3 regions of the Bradyrhizobium sp. Kon37 genome follow, and region 1 is predicted to be linked to each of the others. Evidence: predicted binding sites of a transcription regulator. Region 1 holds the regulator's gene; each other region holds the start of a gene.
What was found. Region 1 encodes LexA, which represses DNA repair genes until DNA is damaged. Its sites were predicted from a motif close to TGTTCNNNNTGTGTTCNG; they were not measured.
Positions count from the first base shown of each region.

Region 2: AC0L3J_RS19215 (PA0069 family radical SAM protein) is a predicted target of LexA. The motif match lies at 4,394-4,411, and genes of this name have one in related genera.
Region 3: AC0L3J_RS11880 (ribonuclease T2 family protein) is a predicted target of LexA. The motif match lies at 2,457-2,474, and genes of this name have one in related genera.

Region 1 is NZ_JBVVOY010000029.1:19,775-27,671, reverse strand. Features, by position in the region: gene AC0L3J_RS32690 (S41 family peptidase) at 1-164, opposite strand, end outside; gene AC0L3J_RS32685 (alpha-hydroxy acid oxidase) at 471-1,604, shown strand; gene AC0L3J_RS32680 (HAD family hydrolase) at 1,619-2,245, shown strand; gene AC0L3J_RS32675 (hypothetical protein) at 2,415-2,606, shown strand; gene AC0L3J_RS32670 (molybdopterin molybdotransferase MoeA) at 2,851-4,062, shown strand; gene lexA (transcriptional repressor LexA) at 4,238-4,939, shown strand; gene AC0L3J_RS32660 (hypothetical protein) at 5,435-5,869, shown strand; gene AC0L3J_RS32655 (GAF domain-containing protein) at 6,091-7,032, shown strand; gene AC0L3J_RS32650 (ComEC/Rec2 family competence protein) at 7,042-7,897, opposite strand, start outside.
Region 2 is NZ_JBVVOY010000009.1:147,118-155,014, forward strand. Features, by position in the region: gene AC0L3J_RS19200 (RMD1 family protein) at 1-619, shown strand, start outside; gene AC0L3J_RS19205 (acetate/propionate family kinase) at 613-1,797, opposite strand; gene AC0L3J_RS19210 (phosphoketolase family protein) at 1,806-4,220, opposite strand; gene AC0L3J_RS19215 (PA0069 family radical SAM protein) at 4,433-5,596, shown strand; gene AC0L3J_RS19220 (VOC family protein) at 5,621-6,076, shown strand; gene AC0L3J_RS19225 (ribonuclease HII) at 6,154-7,011, shown strand; gene AC0L3J_RS19230 (glycosyltransferase family 39 protein) at 7,110-7,897, shown strand, end outside.
Region 3 is NZ_JBVVOY010000004.1:226,916-234,812, reverse strand. Features, by position in the region: gene AC0L3J_RS11895 (outer membrane protein) at 1-253, shown strand, start outside; gene AC0L3J_RS11890 (cold-shock protein) at 340-555, opposite strand; gene AC0L3J_RS11885 (23S rRNA (adenine(2030)-N(6))-methyltransferase RlmJ) at 805-1,665, opposite strand; gene AC0L3J_RS11880 (ribonuclease T2 family protein) at 1,718-2,410, opposite strand; gene AC0L3J_RS11875 (hypothetical protein) at 2,525-2,989, opposite strand; gene AC0L3J_RS11870 (hypothetical protein) at 3,172-3,465, shown strand; gene AC0L3J_RS11865 (DUF3617 domain-containing protein) at 3,510-4,040, shown strand; gene AC0L3J_RS11860 (ATP-binding protein) at 4,210-5,598, opposite strand; gene AC0L3J_RS11855 (response regulator) at 5,616-6,347, opposite strand; gene AC0L3J_RS11850 (MarR family winged helix-turn-helix transcriptional regulator) at 6,344-6,883, opposite strand; gene AC0L3J_RS11845 (branched-chain amino acid aminotransferase) at 7,224-7,897, shown strand, end outside.

The DNA of each region.
Region 1 (7,897 bases):
TTCACCCGCTCGAACACTTCGCCGAACAAATTGAGCTTGGAATAGGCGTCATCCGCGCTCGCTGCCGCCCGTGCCGCCCACACGCCGCCGTGCGGACTGGCTACCAGAAGGGTCAGACACGCTCCGGTGAGCGCGCCCAGTGGAAACAGCAGGGTTTTCCGCATGGATAGGCTGGCCTTTTTGCTTCGCGGTTCGGTGGGGCTGGAGAGCCGCCATGCAAATGGCGATCCAGCCTGCTTCTCACAATACCATTCTGGTTTCTTCAAGGCCGGGATGCCACGCCGGCGGGTACACCGTAAAAATCGCTTCGTCCGGACCTAAACTTTCGGCAACGTTGCAGGACCCGGTTCGTGCGCAGCGGGGGTCGGCCGGCCGGCCCACGCCTCGCAGCCATGCCATTTTAGGATGGTTTTAGCGCCCCGGACGGGTTAGGCGATGAGGGAAGGCTTCAAATTCTCGGGAGGATAACAATGAACGAAGCACCCCGCATCCAACCGGACAGGAACGTCGAGCTCGGCGCCAGCACCGAGCCGTTCCAGAATCTGCATGAATTCATCCGGAAAGCGCGTTCCAACCTCAACCAGAATGCCTGGGATTATATCGTCGGCGCGGCCGAGACCGAGACCACGATGCGTCGCAACCGCATGGCGCTGGACGAGATCGCCTTCCGCCCGCGCGTGCTGCGCGATGTCCGCAAGGTCACCGGCTCGGTCGAACAGTTCGGCCGCAAGATGCGCCTGCCGGTGGTACTCGCCCCTGTCGGCGCGCTCGAGATCTTCGATCCGGATGGTGCGGCGAGCGTGGCACGCGCCTGCGGCACTTTCGGTGCGGCGCATATGCTCAGTTCCGTGTCCGAGCCCGGCCTAGAAAAGACCGCCGAAGCTGCGCCGGACGCGTTGCGCCTCTACCAGCTCTACGTGCGCGGCGACGACGCCTTCGTCACCGACGTCGTCAGCCGGGCTGAGAAGAACGGCTACGCCGCCTTCTGCCTGACCGTCGATACCGCTCATTACAGCCGTCGCGAACGTGACATCGCCAAGCGCTACGTTCGCGAGAGCCGCCTGCGCGCCACCGGCGGCGATTACCAGAAGGGTCTGGAGTGGCGGACGGTGAAGATGATCAAGGACAAGTTCAAGATCCCGCTGATCCTCAAGGGCATCGCGACGCCGGAGGACGCGCTGATCGCGATCGATCACGGCGTCGAATGGATCTACGTCTCCAACCATGGCGGCCGTCAGCTCGATCACGGTCGCGGCGCCATGCACGTGCTGCCCGAGATCGTCGAGGCCGTGAACGGCCGCGCCAAGATCATGGTCGATGGCGGCATCTGTCGCGGCACCGACATCGTCAAGGCGATCGCGGCGGGCGCCGACCTCGTCGGCATCGGCCGGCTGCAATGCTGGGCGCTGGCGGCGGCCGGCGAAGCCGGCGTGGCCCGCATGCTGGAGCTGCTCGAGGACGAAGTGCTGCGCTGCCTCGGCCTCTTGGGTGCGACCTCGTTCGCCGAGGTCAATAAATCCTGCCTGCACCAGGCGACCGCAACCAACGCGCCGAGTGTGTTCAGCGCGTTTCCGCTGTTCGACCACGAGCCGTATCGATACTGAGTGAAAGGACGCAGGTGACATCGCTCTCTCCCGGCAGCGCGGATGCGCTTCTGTTCGATCTCGGCCGCGTGGTGCTCGATATCGATTTCTCCAAGGCGATCGCCTGCTGGGCGGGACATGCCGGCTGCAAGCCTGAAGCCATCGTCGCGCGCTATGTGCGGGACAGCGAAGCCTATCGGCTGCACGAGATGGGGAAGATCAGCGATGAGGATTATTTCGCCTCACTGCGAGCCTCGCTCGGTATCGGCATTTCGGACGCGCAGTTCCTGGAAGGCTGGAACGCGATCTTCGCCGGCGAAATGCCTGACATCGCCGAGCTGCTGCCGCGCGCAGCGAAGCAGATGCCGCTCTACGCTTTCTCCAACACCAACCGGCCGCACGTGGACCATTTCTCAAGGGAATATGCCGACCTCCTCGGCCATTTCCGCGAGCTGTATTTGTCGTCCAGCATCGGCTTGCGCAAACCGGATGCGGACGCCTTCGACCACGTCGTTGCGGCGATCGGCGTGCCCGCCGGGCGCATCGTGTTCTTCGACGATCTTGCCGAAAACATCGAGGGAGCGCGGGCGCGCGGCTTGACGGCGGTGCATGTGACCTCGCCACGTGACGTCGGGAACGCGTTGAAGGCATTGGGCATCTGACGACGAGGCGTCGTCGCGAAACCCTTGGCGGCACGGCCAACGGGAACAATTTTGAAAAAAATTGAGGAACCCAATCACTTTGTGCATTTTTATACAGAGTTCCCGGAACGGAATACCGCCTTCCGGACTCTTAGAGTCCGTTGGGACTTCTACGGACGGATGCATCATCGTGCTGGGCAAGACCTACCTCACCAAGCAGGCCTCTCTTCTTCTTGAATTCGCCAGGACAACTTCAGATTCGGACCTTTCCGCCAAGCTCGTGAGCAAAGCCGCGGACCTGAAATCTCAGGCTGATCCGCTGCCCGACAAGGATCAGGGACCCAAGGCGCCCGACGTAACTCCCGGGCAGCCAGGGAGCTGATCGATCCAGGCCCGGGGCGCTCGTCGTTCTCGCCTTGCCGTGATTTTCGTCGCTCCCATGACCACTCTCCTGCCGATCTGTCGGGTTCTTTGGATCATGCCGCGACGCGCTTGATCCTGCCTTCCGGAACAATGTGAAGCGGCGGGATGACTGCGCCCGCTTAGCCGTTTTTGCCTCTGCGCCCGCGCTCGGCTAGAAGACGTGCGGAACATTCGCCCGAACGTGCCGAGCAGGAGTTTTCGCCGTGGCCTTGATGCCGGTTTCTGACGCGCTTGCCGCGGTGCTGGCGGGTGCAGAGCCGCTGCCGGAAGAAATGATTTCCCTCGACGAGGCCTACCATCGCGTGCTCGCGCGTGACGTCGCGGCGCGGCGCACGCAGCCGCCGCAGGCGATGTCGGCGATGGACGGCTACGCGGTGCGCGCGGCCGATGCCGCGACGATCGATTCGGAACTCACCGTCATCGGCGAAGTCGCGGCAGGCCGACCGTTCGCGGGGACGGTCGGCGCCGGCGAGGCCGTGCGGATCTTCACCGGCGGCGTCGTTCCCTTTGGCGCGGACGCCGTCGTGATCCAGGAGGACACGGTCGCCGCCGGCAAGCGTATCACGATCAAAGAAGCCGCCATCGCCGGACGGCACATCCGCGCCGCCGGCGTCGATTTCCGCGAGGGCGACGTGCTCCTGCGCAAGGGAAGTCGTCTCACCGAGCGCGACCTCGCGCTCGCCGCCGGGATGAACCATCCGCACCTTGCCGTTTTCAGGCGTCCGAGGGTCGCGATTCTCGCCACCGGCGACGAGCTGGTGATGCCGGGCACCACGCCCGGCCACGGCCAGATCGTCTACTCCAACGGCTACGCCCTGCACGCGCTCGCCCGCAGCGAGGGCGCCGAGACCATCGACCTTGGTATTGCCGCCGACACGCTGGAGGCGACCACCGCCGGCATCCGCCGCGCCCGCGAGAGCGGCGCCGACATCCTGATCACGACCGGCGGCGCATCGGTCGGCGACCACGATCTGGTCCAGCAGGCACTGAGGGAGGAAGGCATCGCACTGGCGTTCTGGAAGATCGCGATGCGGCCAGGCAAGCCGATGATGCACGGGCGGCTCGGCGCAATGGGGGTGATCGGCCTGCCGGGCAATCCCGTGTCGTCCTACGTGTGCGCTTTCCTGTTCATGGTGCCGCTGATTCGCGCCCTGTCGGGCCGTTCGGTGATTCACCATCGCCGTGAACGCGCCGTGCTCGGCCGCGAAATCGGCGCCAACGACCAGCGCGAGGACTATCTGCGCGCGCATCTGGAGGAGCGTGACGATGGCACGCGCGTCGTTCTTCCCGTCAATCATCAGGACTCTTCGCTGCTTGCGAATCTCGCTGCAGCACAGGTACTTCTCGTGCGCGCACCGTTCGCGCCGAAGGCCGAGGCCGGCACGGCTTGCGAAGTGTTGCGGCTCCCCGTCTGAGCGTCCCGCAATGCGCGTTCCGCGAACTTTGCTCTGTTCACGGTAAATTAAGCAGTTGCGGAACATGTATCGAACATATAGTGTCCGTTCATGATTTGTTTCGAGTATGTAGCGGCTTATTGCCGAACTCTGCGTCTCGGAATCGGACGACATCAACCGGGGGACTTTGGTCGAGATGTTAACGCGCAAACAATACGAGCTTCTGCGGTTCATCAGTGAACGTCTGAAGGAAAGCGGCGTGCCGCCCTCCTTCGACGAGATGAAGGATGCGCTCGATCTGCGCTCGAAGTCGGGCATCCATCGCCTGATCACGGCGCTCGAGGAGCGTGGCTTCATCCGACGCCTGCCCAACCGCGCCCGTGCGATTGAAGTCATCAAGCTGCCGGAGCTCCAGGCAGCCGCCGGCAGCCGCCGCGGCTTCACGCCGAGCGTCATCGAGGGCAATCTCGGCAAGGTGCGTGCGAGCTCCAGCCTGCCCGCGGACGACGGCGAACGTCCCGTCGCGGTGCCGGTGATGGGCCGCATCGCGGCCGGCACGCCGATCGAGGCGTTGCAGACCCGCAGCCATACGATCAGCGTGCCGCCCGACATGCTCGGCTCGGGCGAGCATTACGCGCTCGAAGTGCGCGGTGATTCCATGGTCGAGGCCGGCATCCTCGACGGCGACATGGCGCTGATCCAGCGCAACGAGAGCGCCGATACAGGCGACATCGTGGTGGCGCTGATCGACGACGAGGAAGCGACGCTGAAGCGCTTCCGCCGCCGCGGCGCCTCGATCGCGCTCGAGCCCGCCAACGCAGCCTATGAGGTCCGCATCCTGCCGCCCAACCGGGTGAAGATTCAAGGCAAGCTGATCGGGCTTTACCGGAAGTACTGATACCGGGAGTCCTTGATACCGGGAGTCCTTAATATCGGGAGTACTTCATACCGGAGGTGCCTGGCGCCTCGCGCGCTTCCTACCGGCATCGCCGGTCAGCGATTGGAGCGGATCATCGTCGTCTCCGGCTGGGTAGTCTTTCTGGTTCTGCACAGACTATCCGGCCCCTCCTTCGGCGCTGGCTCCTCGCGACGCCCACGAAACAGCACCGCTTCAAACGGCACCGCTTCGCGGCTCGAGTGTTCGAGGAAACACCATCCAGCGATCAAGCTCGACCGTTGCAGTTAAGCCGGCGATATTCGCGCACGCGCCTCCCGAATGCATCGCAACTCGCTTTGTTCCTATTGAATTCGGGAAAGATAATGTGATCGCGGCTCCCGGAAACCAGCCGCAGATTTGCCCACAACCAAGCAGAGCGTTCATGCTTCAACTCTGATAGAGGCCTGCGCCTCGATTAAGAGACGCGGGTTGCTATCCCAGCATGAGGAGCACCCGATGTGTGACTACAGCCTGCATGCCGTCGCGTCGCGCCCCGCCGAAGTCGGCGAGACGATCGTCACGACAAGCTTCCGCGGCACCTCGACGCGCGGCTTCGCCTCGGCAGCCGATCCGTCTGTTGCCGTCTGCCTGCTGCCGGGAACGGAGCTCGCCTTCGCCGACGACGTTCGCTACGACAATCGCTGGATCTGGACGCGCACCATCAATTCCCGCGTGGGCAAGTTCGGCAAGATCGACCCGCACGTTCCCGACCGCCATCATGATGCGATCGAATTCCCGGACGGCAAATACGTGCTGGTGACGCAGCTCGTCGAAGGCCAGCGCGCGACCGTTCTGCAACTGCCGGTGACTCAGTCGGTCACCGAGCGCGAGCACAAGGCGCAGATTACCGCCGACCGGCAGCCGACCGTCAGGCACCTGCCGATCGGCTGACACAGCCGCCTCCGGCTACGAGGTCGGGGGTCAGGATTGAATTGCCATCGCCGGCCGTGGCCGGCGAGATGGTACGGCTTGCGTCCGCGAAATCCAATCGGATGGACCAAGCCCGCACCTCTCCGCCGCACGAAGTTTGAGCCGCCCTGCCTGAATTTTGAACGTCCGCTTCGCAGCCAAATGACCGATGCTGTCAGGGCTTGAGACGGCGGACACGCTCGATGAAAACCTTCCTTCGCGTCGTTGAACTCTGGGTGCCCGATCGGACGCGCACGCGGCTGGAGTTTGGTGGCGGTCTCTGTGGCGAAGGGCTGTCCGCGTTCAAGGCCGTCAGCGAAGAGCTGCACTTCGGATATGACGAGGGACTTCCGGGCAAGGCCTGGGCCGTGGGCCACCCCGTGATCCTCACCAAATTCGCCAACTCCTATTTCAAACGGACCGATCAGGCGCTCGCGGCCGGCCTCACCTGCGGCGTCGCGGTGCCGGTGTTTGCGGGTGAATTCCTGCAAGCCGTCATGGTGCTGTTCTGCGGCGAGGACGAAGCGCATGTCGGGGCGATCGAGCTCTGGCACAACGACCCTGATGCCTCCCACGAGATGGGGCTTGTCGACGGCTATTACGGCACCGCCGACATGTTTGAATTCAACTCCCGCCACACCAAATTTCCTCGCGGCTTTGGCCTGCCTGGCCGCACCTGGAAGGCGGGCCTGCCGCTGATCATAAAGGACCTGCACGACGCCAGGAGTTTTCTGCGCTGGGAGGACGCGGCCAAGGTCGGGATCAATTTCGGCGTCGGCGTGCCCTATCGGACGGGCGCGGACCAGACCTGGGTCCTGACATTCCTCTCCGCGCAGGCCACGCCGATTGCGCGACGCTTCGAGATCTGGATCCCGAACGAGACCCGCTCGGCACTGGTGTTCCGCGCCGGCGATTGCAGCGCGCAGACCGACCTTGCCGCGCTCTATGCGGATAAATCCATTGCCAGAGGCGAAGGCAGCATCGGCGGGGCCTGGGCCACCGGCATGCCCGCGCTCAACGCCGATCTAGTGCATGACGGCTCGGTCGCCGGTCTCGAAGCCTGCACATCCGGACTGAGCCGAATGGTGGCCCTGCCGGTCATCGGCAATTCCAGGCTCGACGCCGTACTGGCCTGGTACTTGTAACCGATCCAATCAATCGTCGGCCTGCAAGTCGGTCTCCGCCGGCGTTGCGTCCTTGATGCGGGGCGCGATCGCCTTCGGCGCAAGGCTGCCGTCGAAATCTCCCTCGCCTGCGCCGGCCGGCAACCAGGGGCGGCTCGTGCCTCTCGCCCTCACCGCGTGAACCGCAAAGCCGTCACCACGTTGCGTCAACGCCAGCGCACTCTGGCTGGCGAGCCGTTGCCGATCGACCACCATCGCCGCGCAATCGGGTGGCGCGGGGCGCGTCGTCACCACCAGCGCGGCCCGACTGCAATCGTCCGCGAGAGCGTCGACGCGCAGTGCCAGCGCGACCAACCTTCCGTCGGCCAGTGGCGTCACGCAGCCGGATTCGTCACAGGACACGCCATCGGCCAGAGAGGCTCGGCCCGCATCGCGCGGATCGGCGTCGGCAGCGAGCCATTCCTTGAGCAGAAAGCTGTCCTTGCTCGTCCTGATCAGGTGCAGATATCCGTCCCTGCCCCGCACCGCGACGCTCGCGCCATCCCCGGCAATCAGGATGTCGGGCTGCCGCGCCGACAGTCCCCAGAGGATCGCTGCCAGCAGCACCAGGGCGCCGGACCAGCGTAGCGGCGTGCGCAACAAGCCCAGCAGGATGATTCCCAGGCTCGCCGCGATCAGCGGCGCGATCCCGAACGCCGAGATGCGGCCGACGGCGCCCGGCAATGCCGCGACCCAGCGCGAGACCGCGACCATCCAGTCGATGCCGATCCCCATCAGCCACCAGAACACGCTGTCCAGCCCGAACGGCGCAGCAAGCAGCCCCAACAATCCCGCCGGCATCACCAGCGCCGAGACCACCGGCATCGCGCCCAGATTGGCAAGCACG
Region 2 (7,897 bases), on a different contig from region 1:
TTCGGAGGAGAAGGTGCTGATCGACAGCCTGAAGCCCCGCGTGATCGGCGAATTCAGCCCCTACGAGGAGGAAATCGCGCAGGCGCAACTCTGCAAGGATGAAAGCGCCGAGGCGATCCTGCCGGGCGGCCCGATCTGCCTCGCCAAATTCTCCGACGACCGGCTGCTGCTGATCGCGGACGCGCTCGCCAAGAGCACTTCTCTTGCGCGCGACGAGCGGCGTGTCGCCGCGGTCTTCGACGTGATCGAGCCGTTTGCGCGCAAGCTCGCCGAGCAAGGCCGCACACCGCCCCGGCGGAAGGGCATCCTGCAATTGATCGGCAATGCGCTTCTCGTCCAGCAGCGCGTCGCCGGCCGTGTCGCTGTGGCCGAGAAGCCCGACGTGCTCTGGGAGAAACCCGAGCTCGACCGGCTCTATGCCCGCCTTGAAGACGAGTACGAACTGAAGGAGCGCCTCGACACGCTCGAACGCAAGCTCACAGCCGTGTCCGAGACCGCCAACGCGCTCACCGACATCATCGACACCCAGCGCTCGCTCCGCCTCGAGATCGCGGTGGTGGTGCTGATCGTGATCGAGGTCGCGATCGGATGTTTTCAGATCCTTGCCGGCATTCACTGAGCGCCTTGCAACAGCGCCGCGCAATTGCGCGCGATCGTCAGTTCTTCGTTGGTCGGGATGATGAAGACATCGACTGCGCTGTCGCCGCCGCTGATACGCTCGCATCCCTCATCATTCGCAGCCGCATCGATGCGCACACCGAGCCAGTCGAGACGCTCACCGATCGCGCTGCGGATTTCCCCGGCATGCTCGCCGATACCGCCGGTGAAGACCAGGCAGTCCAGCCCGGCAAGCGTTGTCGCCATCGCCGCCACCTCCTGCGCGGCGCGGAAGGTGAAGAGCTCGACCGCCTCCCGTGCCGCAGCTTCGCTGCTCGCAAGCAGCGTGCGCATGTCCGACGCGATGCAGGAGACGCCGAGCAGGCCCGATTCGTGGTAGAGCAGGTGCTGGACATCGTCGACCGACATCTTCTCGTGCTGTTGCAGATAGAGCAGCACGCCCGGGTCGATCCTGCCGCACCGCGTGCCCATCACCAGCCCGTCGAGCGGCGTCAGTCCCATCGTGGTGTCGATGCTGCGGCCGTCGCGCAAGCCGCACAGGCTCGCGCCATTGCCGAGATGCGCGATCACAGTGCGCTTCGCCACGAGCTGCGGCGCGATTCGGGCGAGCCGTCCCGCGACATATTCGAACGAGAGGCCATGAAATCCGTAGCGCCGGATGCCGCGCTCTTCATAACGTCGCGGAATGGCGAAGCGGCTGGCGGGCGGCGCAATGCCGTGGTGGAAAGCGGTGTCGAAGCAGGCGATCTGCGTCAGGTCGGGCCTGATCGCCCTGATGGCGCGGACCGGCGCCAGACACCGCGGCTGGTGCAGCGGCGCCAGCGGCGTCAACGCCTCCAGTTTTGCGGTGACATCGTCCGTCAGCTCGACCGGAGCGGAATAGTCCGGACCGCCATGGACGACGCGATGGCCGACGGCGCGCAAGCGATGGTCGCCGAAACGATCCTCGATGAAGCCGAGCACGTCGACGAACAGATGATCGCTGTCCGCATCCGATGCTTCCCTCCGTCTCTCGAACAGGTCTTCGCCCGCGGGGCTCTTCACGACGAGCCGCGGCTTCGTCTCGTGCTCGTCGAGCAGGCCCTTGCAGAGCAGGGTGGGCTCGGCCGCCGAGATCTCGAACAGGCCGAATTTGATGCTCGACGATCCCGAGTTGAGAACGAGAACGGTGTTCAACATGGCTGCTGTCAGTCGCCTGCCTCCGCCGGCGTGTTGCCGCCGGCGCTGTTCTGCCAGACCCACTCCTGGATTTCCGGCATGTCCTCGCCGTACTCGCGCACATAGCGCGAATGCTCGATCAGCTTGTCGCGGAATTGCTGCTTCACCTGCGCCGCCTTGGTCGCGAGCCCCGGCACGCGCTCGATCGCCTCGATGGCGAGGTGATAGCGGTCGAGCTCGTTGAGCACGACCATGTCGAACGGCGTCGTCGTGGTGCCTTCCTCGGCAAAGCCGCGGACGTGCATGCCGGCGTGGTTGGTGCGGTTATAGGTCAGCCGGTGGATCAGATAGGGATAGCCGTGATAGGCGAAGATCACCGGCTTGTCGCGGGTGAACAGGCCGTCGAAGTCGCGGTCGGACAAGCCGTGCGGGTGCTGCTCCCTGGGTTGCAGCGTCATGAGGTCGACGACGTTGACGACGCGGATCTTCAGCTCGGGCAGCGCCTTGCGCAGCAGGTCGACGGCGGCGAGCGTTTCCAGTGTCGGCACGTCGCCGGCGCAGGCCATCACGACATCGGGCTCGCCATTTGCGTCTTCCGTGCCGGCCCAGCTCCAGATGCCAATGCCGGCATCGCAGTGCGTGGCTGCCTCCTGCATCGACAGCCATTGCGGCGCCGGCTGCTTGCCGGCCACGATGACGTTGATGCGGTCATAGGTGCGCAGGCAGTGATCGGCGATCCACAGCAGCGTGTTGGCGTCCGGTGGGAAGTAAATGCGGACGACGTCGGCTTTCTTGTTGGCGACGAGATCGACGAATCCGGGGTCCTGATGGCTGAAGCCGTTGTGGTCCTGGCGCCAGACATGCGATGTCAGCAGATAGTTGAGCGAGGCGATCGGGCGTCGCCACGGCAGATGCCGGGTCACTTTCAGCCATTTGGCATGCTGGTTGAACATGGAATCCACGATGTGGATGAACGCCTCGTAGCAGGAGAAGAAGCCGTGCCGGCCCGTGAGCAGGTAGCCCTCCAACCAGCCCTGGCACAGATGTTCGCTCAGGACTTCCATCACGCGTCCGTCCTGGGCGAGATGCACGTCGTAAGGTTTTGTCGGCTCCATCCAGACGCGTTCGGTGGCCTCGAACACCGCATCGAGCCGGTTTGAGGCGGTTTCGTCCGGGCCCATGATGCGGAAGTTGCGGGCCTCGGCGTTGAGGCGGATGACGTCGCGCAGGAATTTGCCGAGCTCGCGGGTTGCCTCCGCCACGATGCCGCCCGGCTGAGGGACCTCGACGGCGAAGCTGCGGAAGTCCGGCAGCTTCAGCTCCTTCTTCAGAAGGCCGCCATTGGCGTGCGGATTGGCGCCCATGCGGCGATTGCCTTCGGGCGCGAGCGCCTGGAGCTCGGCAACGAGCGCGCCGTTCGAGTCGAATAGCTTTTCCGGCTCGTAGCTGCGCATCCAGTCTTCGAGAATCTTCAGATGCGCCGGGTTCTCGCGACAGTTTGCTACCGGCACCTGATGTGCACGCCAAAAACCCTCGACCTTCTTGCCGTCGACTTCCTTGGGGCCGGTCCAGCCCTTCGGGCTGCGTAGCACGATCATCGGCCAGCGCGGGCGTTCGACGCTCTCGCGGCCGTCGCGGGCGTGCTGCTGGATCGACCGGATGCTGGCGAACGCGACATCCAGCGCGTCCGCCATGGCCTGATGCATCGGCTTGGGATCGTCGCCCTCGACGAATAGCGGCTCGTGGCCGAGCCCGCGGAAGAGATCGCGGATCTCGTCGTCGCGCATCCGCCCGAGCACGGTTGGGTTGGCAATCTTGTAACCGTTGAGATGCAGGATCGGCAGCACCGCGCCGTCATGCGCAGGATTGAGGAACTTGTTGGAGTGCCAGGACGCCGCGAGCGGGCCGGTCTCGGCCTCGCCGTCTCCGACGACACAGGCGACGATCAGGTCGGGATTGTCGAATGCCGCGCCATAGGCATGCACCAGCGCGTAACCGAGCTCACCGCCTTCGTGGATCGAGCCGGGCGTTTCCGGTGCTGCGTGACTCGGGATGCCGCCGGGGAAGGAGAATTGCCTGAACAGCTTGCGCAACCCGTCGGTATCGCGCGCAATATCGGGATAGATCTCGCTGTAGCTGCCTTCGAGATAGGTGTTGGCGACCATGCCGGGGCCGCCGTGACCGGGACCGCAGACATAGATCACGCTCAGGTCCAGCGCGCCGATGACGCGGTTGAGATGGGCATAAATGAAGTTCAAACCGGGCGTCGTGCCCCAATGGCCGAGCAAACGCGGCTTGATGTGCTCGGGCCGTAACGGCTCGCGCAGCAGCGGATTGTCGAGCAGGTAAATCTGCCCGACGGAGAGATAGTTCGCGGCGCGCCAATAGCGGTCGAGCAGATCGAGGTCGCTGCTCGCTGCGGCCAATTGTTGTTGATTTGTCATGTTCCTGCCGACCTTCACCCGGGATCGTCACCAACCGAGTTCCGGCGAGATCGATCCTTCGGCTGCATCAAACGAGATCGCCGTGACGCCACTGTTGCGTGAGGTCAAAAGCGGGCGCGCGAAGTTTGGGCAGCTCTACTGTGCATGGGGTTGTTTTCACGTTTTTTGGTTTGTGTTCTTGATTTGTTCCATCGACGTGCTATCTTGGCTTCATGAGTCCAGCATCCTCTCATGCTCTCAAGCACCCGCCGGTCACGGCGCCCTCCGAGCCGGCGGGTGCGCCTTCTGACTTCCCTGAGCTGGCGGTCGCCATCGACCGCCAGCGCAGGCGAGGCCGGGGCGCGCAGTCCAACGCCAGCGGCCGCTTTGAGGCCGAGGCGCGCGTCGCATTCGACGATGGCTGGCAGAGCCTTGAAGAGCTGCCTCCGTTCAAGACCACGGTCGGGGTCGACACCTCGCGCAAGGTGATCACCCGCAACGAATCTCCCGACATCGGCTTCGACCGTTCGATCAATCCCTACCGCGGCTGCGAGCACGGCTGCGTCTATTGCTTCGCGCGGCCGACCCATGCCTATCTCGGCCTGTCGCCGGGGCTCGACTTCGAGTCGAAGCTGTTCGTGAAGCCCGAGGCGCCGGCGCTGCTCGAGAAAGAGCTTGCGGCGCCGGGCTACGAGCCGCGGATGATCGCGATCGGCACCAACACCGATCCCTATCAGCCGATCGAACGCGAGCGCAAAATCATGCGCGGCATTCTGGAGGTGCTGGAACGCGCCGGCCATCCCGTCGGGATCGTCACCAAGTCGGCACTGGTGACCCGCGACATCGACATTCTCGCGCGCATGGCCAAGCGCAACCTCGCCAAGGTCGGGATCTCCGTGACCTCGCTCGATCCCAAGCTGGCGCGCACCATGGAGCCGCGGGCGTCCACGCCGTCGAAGCGGCTGGAGGCGCTGAAGCAGCTTTCCGAGGCCGGCATTCCGACCACCGTCATGGTCGCGCCCGTGATCCCCGCGCTGAACGATTCCGAGATCGAGCGCATCCTGGATGCCGCCGCCCATGCCGGCGTCAAGGAGGCCTCCTACGTGCTGCTGCGGTTGCCGCTCGAGGTGCGCGATCTCTTCCGCGAATGGCTGATGGCGAATTATCCGGACCGCTATCGTCATGTCTTCACGCTGATCCGCGACATGCGCGGCGGCCGCGACTACGACGCGAAATGGGGCGAGCGCATGAAGGGCACCGGCCCGATGGCCTGGACCATCGGCCGCCGCTTCGAGATCGCCTGCGACAGGCTCGGGCTGAACAAGCGGCGCTCCAAGCTGACGACGGATCATTTTGCCAAGCCGAAGCGGAACGGCGATCAGCTCAGCCTGTTCTGAGGGACGAAGTGGGAGAGGCGTCGTATGAGCAAGGAACTGCCAGCTCCAATCCCGCGGCTCACCGTCATTACGCTAGGCGTGAATGACATCCGCGCCAGCATTGCCTTTTACGACGCGCTTGGTTTCTCGCGCCGGCTCAAGGCGACCGGCGAGGCCGTTGCGTTCTATGACACCGGCGGTCCGGTGCTCGCGCTGTTTCCCTGGGATCAGCTCGCGGTCGACGCCAAATTGCCGGATCATCCGAGGCCATCGACGTTTCGTGGCATGACGCTCGCGTGGAACTGCCGCGCGCCTGAGGAGGTGGACGCGGTGCTGGCCTTCGCCGTCAGCAAGGGCGCCGCGCTGCTGAAGGCCGCGCATGAGACCGACTATGGCGGTTATTCCGGCTATTTCGCCGATCCTGACGGCCATCCCTGGGAAGTCGTGGCCGCGCCCGGCATCGAAGTCGGCGAGGACCGGCGGGTGCATCTGGCGGAATAGGGCGGCTGACTTGAATAACGGGAATTGTTCGAGGTTCCCGGTTGCGCAGGCCATGCCGCTTGCGCACGATCCCGGCCATGATTCGGGATCAATCCGCCAAGAAGCCGGCCAAAGGCGCGTCCAAGAAGGTTGCGCCTGAGAACAAGAAGGCTGCGCCTAAGAACGAGAAGGTTGCGCCGAAAAAAATTGCCAAGGCGCTGGCCGGCACCAAGAGCGCCATCATCGTCGCCCCAAGCTTCCGCCGCGAGCGCGCGCTGATCAAGCGCGGCGTCTGGCCGGTGGCGGGCTGCGATGAGGCCGGCCGCGGGCCGCTGGCCGGTCCTGTGGTGGCGGCGGCGGTGATTCTCGATCCCGACCGCATCCCACGCGGCATCGACGATTCCAAGCGCCTGACCGCCGAGGAGCGCGAAAGGCTGTTCGACAAGATCTGCGCCACCGCCCAGGTCTCGGTGGCCGTCGCCTCGCGCGCCCGCATCGACCGCGACAACATCCTGCGCGCCTCGCTATGGGCGCTGAAGCGCGCCGTCGTGGCATTGCCCGAGCAGCCCCGGCACGTCTTCGTCGACGGCCGCGACCGGCTCGACACGGCATGCGATTGCGAGGCCGTGATCGGCGGTGACGGCATCGTCCTGTCGATCGCAGCGGCCTCGATCATCGCCAAGGTGACGCGGGACCGCCTGATGTGCGCGCTGGCTCAGGACTGTCCCGGCTACGGTTTCGAGCAGCATAAGGGCTACGCCGTGCCTGAGCACCTCGACGCGCTCAACCGCCTCGGCCCCACCGTCCACCACCGCAGCTTCTTTGCCCCCGTCGCCGCCGCCCGCGCCAAGCACATGCCCTGGACGGTCGAGCCGGCGCAGGATCTATTTGCGGTGACCGAGATCGAGCTGCAGGTGGACACGAGCCTGGAAGTCGACACGGCGGCAAATCTCTAGACGAGACTCGGTTGCCACGACGCGTCGCGCCCTCTATCAAAATAGTCGTGAGCGAATAGGGCCGGCTTCACGGGTTGGCTGCATCTTTCGGACGTTGCATGCGGTTTACCTCCCTGGTCATCGAGCTCATTCGCGCGCGGCCGCGGCTGATCGTCTGGATCGCCGTGCTGCTCCAGGCCGCGATGTGGCTGTTCGTGGCGCTGGTGTTTTATCGCAGCCCGCCCGGCAGCCTCGCGACGCTGCTGGCCTTCGGCCGCGAATACCAGGTCGGCACTGATTTAGGCCCGCCCTTGCCGGTCTGGCTCGCCGACATCGCCTATCGCGCTGCCGGCGGCCACGTGTTCGGCGTCTACATCCTGGCGGAGCTCTGTGGGGTCGCGACCTTCATCGCGCTCTATCATCTGTCCCGCGCGGTGGTCGGCCCCCAGCAGGCTGTGCTGGCCGTGCTGCTGACCATGACGCTGCTGGCCTTCTCCTCGCCCGTACTCGACTTCGGCCCGCTGGTGCTGGCGCGGCCGCTCTGGGCACTGCTGCTGCTGCATTCCTGGCAGATCATCGGACAGCGCCGCGGCAACGCCTGGTTTGCCTGGTCGATCGAGGCGGGCCTCCTGCTGCTGACGACGCCGGCTGCGATCTTCCTGCTGTTGCTGATTGTCGTCTTCGCACTCGCAACCGCGGACGGCCGCCGCACGCTGCGCGCATTCGACCCGCTGTTTGCGCTGGTGGTCGTCGCCGTGCTGGCATTGCCCTATGCCGTCTGGCTGATGCGCGCCGAGGTGCTCGTCCTGCCGGCCTTGCCTGCGGTCAGCGAGCTCAATGCCCGCGCGCTGCACGCGGCCTGGCTGCTCGGGGGGCTCCTGCTCGGCGCGGCGGCGATCCCGGCGCT
Region 3 (7,897 bases), on a different contig from region 1:
CAACGTGCTGTTCTACGGCACGGCGGGCCTCGCCTTCGGCGAGCTGCGCGCGCAGACGTTCGGCTGGACGGAGTCGCACACCAGCGCCGGCTGGACCATCGGTGCCGGCGCGGAAGTTGGGTTCGCGCCGAACTGGAGCGCCAAGCTCGAATATCTCTACATCGATCTGTCGACGAGTCAGTTCGCGATTACAGGCGTGTCAAACGGCTATAGCGCCAGCGTTGTGCGCGCAGGCGTGAACTATCACTTCTGATACCCAAAGAAGAAAATACCGGACTACAACCTCCCGGCCGCTTGCGGCCGGGATTTTTTTTGCGCCGGTGTTTCGCGTCGGACTCGCTAGGGAAGGATGACCAAATCGACCGCCTTCGGCCCCTTGCCCTTCTTGTCCGGTTCGACTTCGAAAGTAATACGCTGTCCTTCGGCAAGGTCCTTCAGTCCGGCCCGCTCCACAGCAGTAATATGTACGAAGACGTCGCGGCCCCCGTCGTCCGGCTTGATGAATCCGTAGCCGCGCTCACCGTTGAAAAACTTGACCGTTCCCGTCATGGCCATCGGGAAACTCCCCCTCATTGCTCCTCCGTCGTGACGCAGACGCACGTCACGACATGACCGGGCCTTACGAAGCCCGGGAGCTGGCCATCCTTGGGCAGACCATTCGGTCCGACTGGATCTTTCTTAGGCCTTCACTCCGCCGCAACCATTCGCGGAAGCGGAACGTAAAGCCAGTCACCGCAACAGCATAATACGGTTCTCTGCAGATTGACCACCGCTCCTGCATATTTTTCCCAAGATGCCGGAGTGTTACGGTCTCGGCACCTCTAATCGGAATCTGGCAGCACCACCCTGGCCGAGCGGCATTTCCAGCTCAGGCAGGATCGTCTTGAGCTCGCCCTGCAGCGTGTAAGGAGGATTGACGATCAAGAGCCCGGTGGAGGTGAGAGTTGCGCCGTCAGCTTGCGGCGCCACGCTGAATTCGAGGCGCAGGCATTTTCCCGGCGGTTTTGCTGCGGCTGCGAGCCGCGCCACTGATTGCACCAGCGCATCGGTGGCGCGCCGGCTCTTGGCGGGATACCAGATTACATAGATACCGGTCGGCCATTTCGCGAAAGCCGCCGAGAAGGCCTCTTCGAGCTTCTCGAACTCGTCCTTTGCCTCAAACGGCGGGTCGATCAGCACGAGCCCACGCCGTTCCTTCGGCGGCACGAAAGCCGGCAGCGCCATCCAGCCGTCGAGATCGACCACGCGGGCCTGTTCGTCGTGGCGCAGCACGCCGATCAGCGCCTTGCGCGCCTTCGGCTCGATCTCGCAGAGCAAGAGGCGGTCCTGCGGCCTCAGCAGGCCGCGTGCGATAAGCGGCGAGCCCGGATAGGCCTTGAGCTCGCCCTTCGGATTGAAGGCGCGGACGATGTCGAGATAGGGCTTGGTCAGCGCCATGGCGTCGTTCGACAGCCGCGCCTGCATCAGCCGCGCAATGCCCGTCAGCCACTCGCCGCCGCGGCGCGCCTCGTCGCTTTCGAGATCGTAGAGGCCAGCGCCGGCATGGGTGTCGATGACGCGGAACGCACCCGGCTTGTCCTGGAGATAGGTGATGATGCGCGCCAGCACGATGTGCTTGATGACATCGGCGAAGCTGCCGGCATGGAAGGCGTGGCGGTAATTCATGCAAGAGCACTACGCCACGTGGCGGCTTGAGCAAAGAGGCACGATGCCTGGGCTACCCGCCCCGGATCGGCGGCATCGCCACCTGCTCGCGGCGGCAGGCGCGGCGGTCGATCTCCTCACAGGCGCGGAATTGCAGGTCCTTGCTGAGGCAGATGCGGACTTCCGATAGCCGCGTCCGGTTGCAGGTGATCGAGACGGCGGCATTGCTGAGGCCCGGATTTGCCTTGATGAACGCTTCCTCCACCTCCGCCGGCGCCACGGTCTTGGCCTGCGACAGATCGAGATATTCAGCCGGAATCTTGATCGCGGCGCGGGCCTTCCGGATCGTCTCGAAATAGCTGCGGTCGGCGAGCCCCGAGCAGGTGCCGTGCTTGTCCCATTCGTTGAAGATCAGCCCCGGCGCCGGCATCAGATCGAGCATGGAGGAGACGATGCTGCGGTTCAGCCGCGGCGACGGCCGCTGACAATATTCCGGAAAACCGTTCTCATATTGCGGCCACAGACCATGCACCACGAAAGCGTAGGGCCGTCCGCTGCATTGGATCTGCGAGCGGCCGCCGCGCTCCGCCGCCTCTTCGCAGAAGGAGGGCGACCACGACAGCGACAGCACATAAAAATCGAACTCGCCGGGCGTGTTCTGCCGCTTGTCCTGGGCCTTTGCGCCACCGGCCAGCACAGCCAGCCCGGCCGCAAGCGTCAGCGAGATCATCAGGCGGGAGAACGAATGCAATCTGGAATGAAACATGGCGACGCCCCTCAACTAGACTGTGCAGGCGAGCCTAGCAGGCGATAGGAACATTTCAAGAACAAATTTCGGGCGACCATCGTTAGGCCGCCTGATCGGTCGGGATCAGAGCAATTATTGCTTGGCGGCGCGGCAGGCCGGGTTGTAGGCCCAGTTGCGGTCGAGCCCGACCACGCACCATTCGACGCCCTGGCCGTAGCCGGCGAAGCCGCCGTCCTCGACGATCGAGAAGTGCACCTTGCGCATCTTGCCGTCCGTGAGCATGGCCTCGCCGGTGCAATAGCGGCGCGGGATGTTGTCGGATGCCCAGGGCCGGAACGCGGTCTCGTGAACCGCGGCGAAGCCGGTGATCTTCAACGAGGAATTCCAGAACGAGCTTTCTTTCTCCCAGAACTGGCTGGCGATCGTCGGCAGCGCCCTGTCGCATTCGGAGACGTTGCCGTCATAACGCGGCCCGCTCAGCCAGAAATTCAGCTCCAGCGGATTGGCGGCCCTGGCCTCACCGAGCGACAGCGCTCCGAAGAGAAGGCCGAGCACGGCGGCAAAGCGGAGCGATTTCAGGAAGGTCGAGGCGCGCATGGGCAATCCAGACAGCATGATCTGCGAGGGTCGGACGGTGCCGCGAAGGCCGGGGGAGGTCAAGTGCAGCGCGGCAACACTTGCCGACGAGTTGACCGCAATGCTGCACTAGAGCGGTTTTCGGTTCTTTCCACCGCCGCGCCGGCACCGTAAACTGCCGCCAACCAATCGGAGTGACGGGAATGCGAATCATTGCGGCCGCGGGCCTACTTGCCTTGGGTATGATGGCGAGCCAGTCGGCGCGCGCCGATCTGCTTCCGGTGCCTCCGTTCAAGGGCAACGACACCGGCGGTATCATCGCCTATTCAATGGCAACCCAAGTCGATGCGCGGCAGGTCGCGGTCGATCACTGCGCGCGCTACGGCAAGGTCGCCAAATTCCTGGCGATGCAGGCCTATGAGGGCGGCTACATCTCGTTCTCCTGCCGCTGGGTGCCCTATGGCGCCGCCGACCAGCCGATCCGCACGCTCTACTGAGGCGCTTTCGCAACGCCGCTACCTCTCAGCTGGGAGCTTCCGACATGACGCGCAAACTCGCTTTGCTCGGCTCCGCCCTTTGCCTCGTCTTGTCGGCAGCCAGCGCCCGCGCTGACGACCTGCCGGTGCGCAAGGCGGGGCTGTGGGAATTGAAGATGGTCAGGACCGGCACGCCGGTGCCCGAGATGACCATGCAGCACTGCACCGACGAGACCGTCGACAAGGAGATGAACAACAACATCTCCCCGATGGCCAAGCAGATCTGCGCCAAGCAGGATATCAAGAAGACCGCGACCGGCTATGTCAGCGATTCCGAGTGCAATGTCGCCGGCATCAGCACGACCTCGCATGCTGAGATCACTGGCGATTTCAATTCGGCCTATACGGTGAAGACGTCGTCGCACGCGCAAGGCGGCGCTGCCGGCGCGGCAGGCCGCGACACCACCATGCAGCTCGAAGCGAAATGGCTGGGGGCCTGCAAGCCGGACCAGAAGCCCGGCGACATCGTGATGCCCGGCGGCTTCAAGATGAACGTGCGCGACATGGACAAGCTGAAGGCTCTGCTGCCGAAGTAGGGCTCTTACCCTCTCCCCTTGTGGGAGAGGGTGGCTCGCCGCGCAGCGGCGAGACGGGTGAGGGGTCTGTTTCCGCGCGCGACTCTTTTCGGCTTGAATTTGCGGAGACAGACCCCTCATCCGGCGCTTCGCGCCACCTTCTCCCACAAGGGGAGAAGGGAAGAGCCGGTTACACCGGTATCCGCACGCTCGCTCTCAATCCGCCCATCGGGCTGTCGCCGAGCGTGATGTCGCCGCCATGCGAACGGGCGATGTCGCGGGCGATCGCGAGGCCAAGACCCGTGCCGCCTTCGTCCTGGTTGCGGGCGTTGTCCAGCCGCAGGAACGGCTTGAACACCTCTTCGCGCAGATGCGCGGGAATGCCCGGCCCGTCGTCATCGACCGTCACGGTCAAATAACGGTGATCGCGCTGGCCGGTGATGGCGATGCTCTTGCCGTAGCGGGCGGCGTTGGTGACGAGGTTGGCGAGGCAGCGCTTGAACGAGGCCGGCTTCACCGTGACCACGGGCAGCCCGTTGAACGCAACGGTCGCGGTGTGGCCGTGGCGTTCGGCGTCGCTGCGCAGCTCCTCGAGCGCCTGGGCCATGTCGGTCGGCTGCGACTGCTCGCCGGAATCGCCGCGAGCAAACGCGAGGTAGTCCTCGAGCATCATCGACATCTCGTCGACGTCCTTGCGCATGCCCTCCATTTCGGGGCTGTCGCCGATCAGCGCCAGCTCGAGCTTGAACCGCGTCAGGATCGTGCGCAGATCGTGGCTGACGCCGGCGAGCATCGCGGTGCGCTGCTCCATCGTCCGCTCGATGCGCGACTTCATCTCGAGGAAGGCGACCGACGCGCGCCGCACCTCGCGCGCGCCGCGCGGCCTGAAGTTCGGCGCCTCGCGGCCCTTGCCGAAACTTTCGGCGGCGTCGGCAAGCCGCAGGATCGGCTTGATCTGGTTGCGAAGGAATAGCACCGCGACGATCAGCAGGATCGAGGACGTGCCGACCATCCAGAACAGGAAGATCTCCGAATTCGAGGCATAGGCGGCGCTGCGCTGCGCGAACACGCGCATCACGGCGTCGTCGAGCTGGATCCGGATCTCGACCAGGTTGGAGCGCCCGACCGTGTCGATCCAGAAGGAGCGCCCGATCTGGCGGCCGAGCTGCACCGACAGCGTCTGGTCGAGCAGCGAGAAGAACGGCTTTGGTCCCGGCGGCGGCATGTCGCCGGCCGGGAGGAAATCGACGACGAGGCCCAGGCGCTGCTGCGCGATGCGGCGGATCTGGTCGCGATCCTTGTCTTGCGGATAGCCCTTGTAGACGTCGATCAGCGCGGCGATGTCCTGCACCACGGCGGCCGACAGGCGGCGTGTCACCGTGTTCCAGTGCCGCTCCATGAACACGAAGGCGACCACCGATTGCAGGATCACCATCGGCACGATCATGATCAGCAGCGCACGCGCGTAGAGGCCGGTCGGCATCCAGCCCTTGAACGCGTTGCCCATCCAGCCATTGGCGGCGGAGACGCGGCCGGCGGCGCTCTTCAAAAGCGTCAGGCCGGTATCGATCGTGCTCATCGGTGGCGCTTCACTCTTTATGGCGAGGCTACCAGCCGGTAGCCGATGCCGCGCACGGCCTGGAGGAATAGCGGATTGGCGGGATCGGTCTCGATCTTGCGCCGCAGGCGGTTGATCTGCACGTCGACGGCGCGCTCGTTGACGCTGCCATTGCCGGTCAGCGCGCTGCGCGGCACGGTCTCGCCCGGTGTCTCCGACAGGATCCGCAGCATCTCGCGCTCGCGGTCGGTCAGGTGAATGACGTCTTCGCCCTGGCGCAGTTCGCCGCGCTCGAGGTGATAGATGTACGGGCCAAACGCGATCTTCTCCACCGCTGCGGCCTGTGGCGGCGGCGCGGCGCGCTTGAGGATGTTGTTGATGCGCAGCGCAAGCTCGCGCGGCTCGAACGGCTTTGCGACGTAATCGTCGGCGCCGATCTGCAGGCCCTCGATGCGCGCTTCGGCTTCGTGCCGCGCCGTCAGCATCACGATCGGCACCGAGGATGAGGTCCGGATGAAACGCGCGAGATCGAAGCCGGTCTCGCCGGGCATCATGACGTCCAGGATCAAGAGGTCGAAGTGCAGGCCCAAAAGCTTGGAACGGGCGTCGCTGGCGCTGGCCGCGGTCGAGACGCGATAGCCTTCGCCGGCAAGGAAGCGCGAGAGCAGATCGCGGATGCGGCGGTCGTCGTCGACCAGGAGGAGATGCGGGGCATCGTCGGCGGGGCGTGCCGGCGGGCGTGCGAGCGTGGCAGCGAGCGGCACGGTCACTCCTTGTCCTGATTGACGGTGGCAAAGATCGTCTCGAGCACCTTGTCCGGATCGTCGCGGTCGATCATGGCGCGCAGGAAGCGCTTGACGGTCTCGGCATCCTGCGGCGCCATCTCGGCGAGCGCCTTGGTGATGCGCGTGGTCTGGAGGCCGGCGAGCTTTTGCACCAGCGCCTCGCCTTTCGGTGTCGCATACAGCAGGCGTTGGCGGCGATCATTGTCGCCGGTCTTCTGCACGATATAGCCCTCGTCCAGGAGCTGCTTGAGCACCCGGCCGAGCGATTGCTTGGTGATGCGCAGGACGTCGAGAAGGTCGGCGACCTTGAGCCCGGGATAACGATAGACAAAGTGCATGACGCGGTGATGGGCCCGGCCGAAGCCGAACGCCTCCAGCTCCTGGTCGGGATCGCCGACGAAATCGCGATAGGCGAAGAACAGCAGTTCGATGATATCCCAGCGCAAATTGCCTCCGTCGTCTGCGGCCGGCCGCGGCCCGGCAGCGTCTTGAGAAGGAGTCGCGAAATTTATGTCAGGCATATTGACGTATCTTGGTCTCAATGTTACAAAACGATCGGCCCGCACGAAATTTTAGATCGTTTCGCGTCGGGTGGGCATCGAAGCAAGGCGGCCGCAGAGGGCCGGACAGGCGGCGACGGCCGGAGCAGATCTACCGTGCGATTGTCGAACGGCATTTCGGCAAAACATACTGGACTTCCGTCTTCCGCAAAAGCATGTCCTCGGTGACATGCTGGCCACGGAAACCGGCCGTAACAAGGCTGGCGGCGGTCCGGCCAGAAACCAATCGAGCCAGCCGGGCCCGAATCAGAGCAGGCGGGTGCCACAACGGCGCCGCCACCGGCAGCGGGAGGCTAAGGACATGAGCATGAAATTCGACATCCAGCCCGCATCCAATCCGACCTCCGAGAAGGATCGGGTCGCCAAGCTGGTGGACCCCGGCTTCGGGCGGGTCTTCACCGACCACATGGCGGTGGTCCGCTACAACCAGGCCAAGGGTGGCTGGTACGAGGCGCGTGTCGAGGCCCGCGCTAATTTCCAGCTCGATCCGGCCGGCGCCGTCCTGCACTACGCCCAGGAAATTTTTGAAGGCCTCAAGGCCTACAAGCGCGACGACGGCGGCGTGAACCTGTTCCGCCCCGATGCCAATGCGCGGCGCTTCAAGGACTCGGCCGACCGCATGGCGATGGCGCAGCTCCCTGAAGACGTCTTCATCGAGGCGGTCGAGCAAATCGTGCGCATCGACCGCGCCTGGATGCCGGGCGGCGAGGGCAGTCTTTACCTGCGCCCCTTCATGATCGCGAGCGAGACCTTCCTCGGCGTCAAGCCCTCGTCCGAATACATTTTCGCAGTGATCGCCTCGCCGGTCGGCTCCTACTTCAAGGGCGGCCCCGCGCCGGTGTCGATCTGGGTGTCCGAGAACTACACGCGCGCTGCCGTCGGCGGCACCGGCGCCGTCAAATGCGGCGGCAACTATGCCGCAAGCCTGCGCGCGCAGGCCGAAGCGATCCAGCACGGCTGCGACCAGGTCGTCTT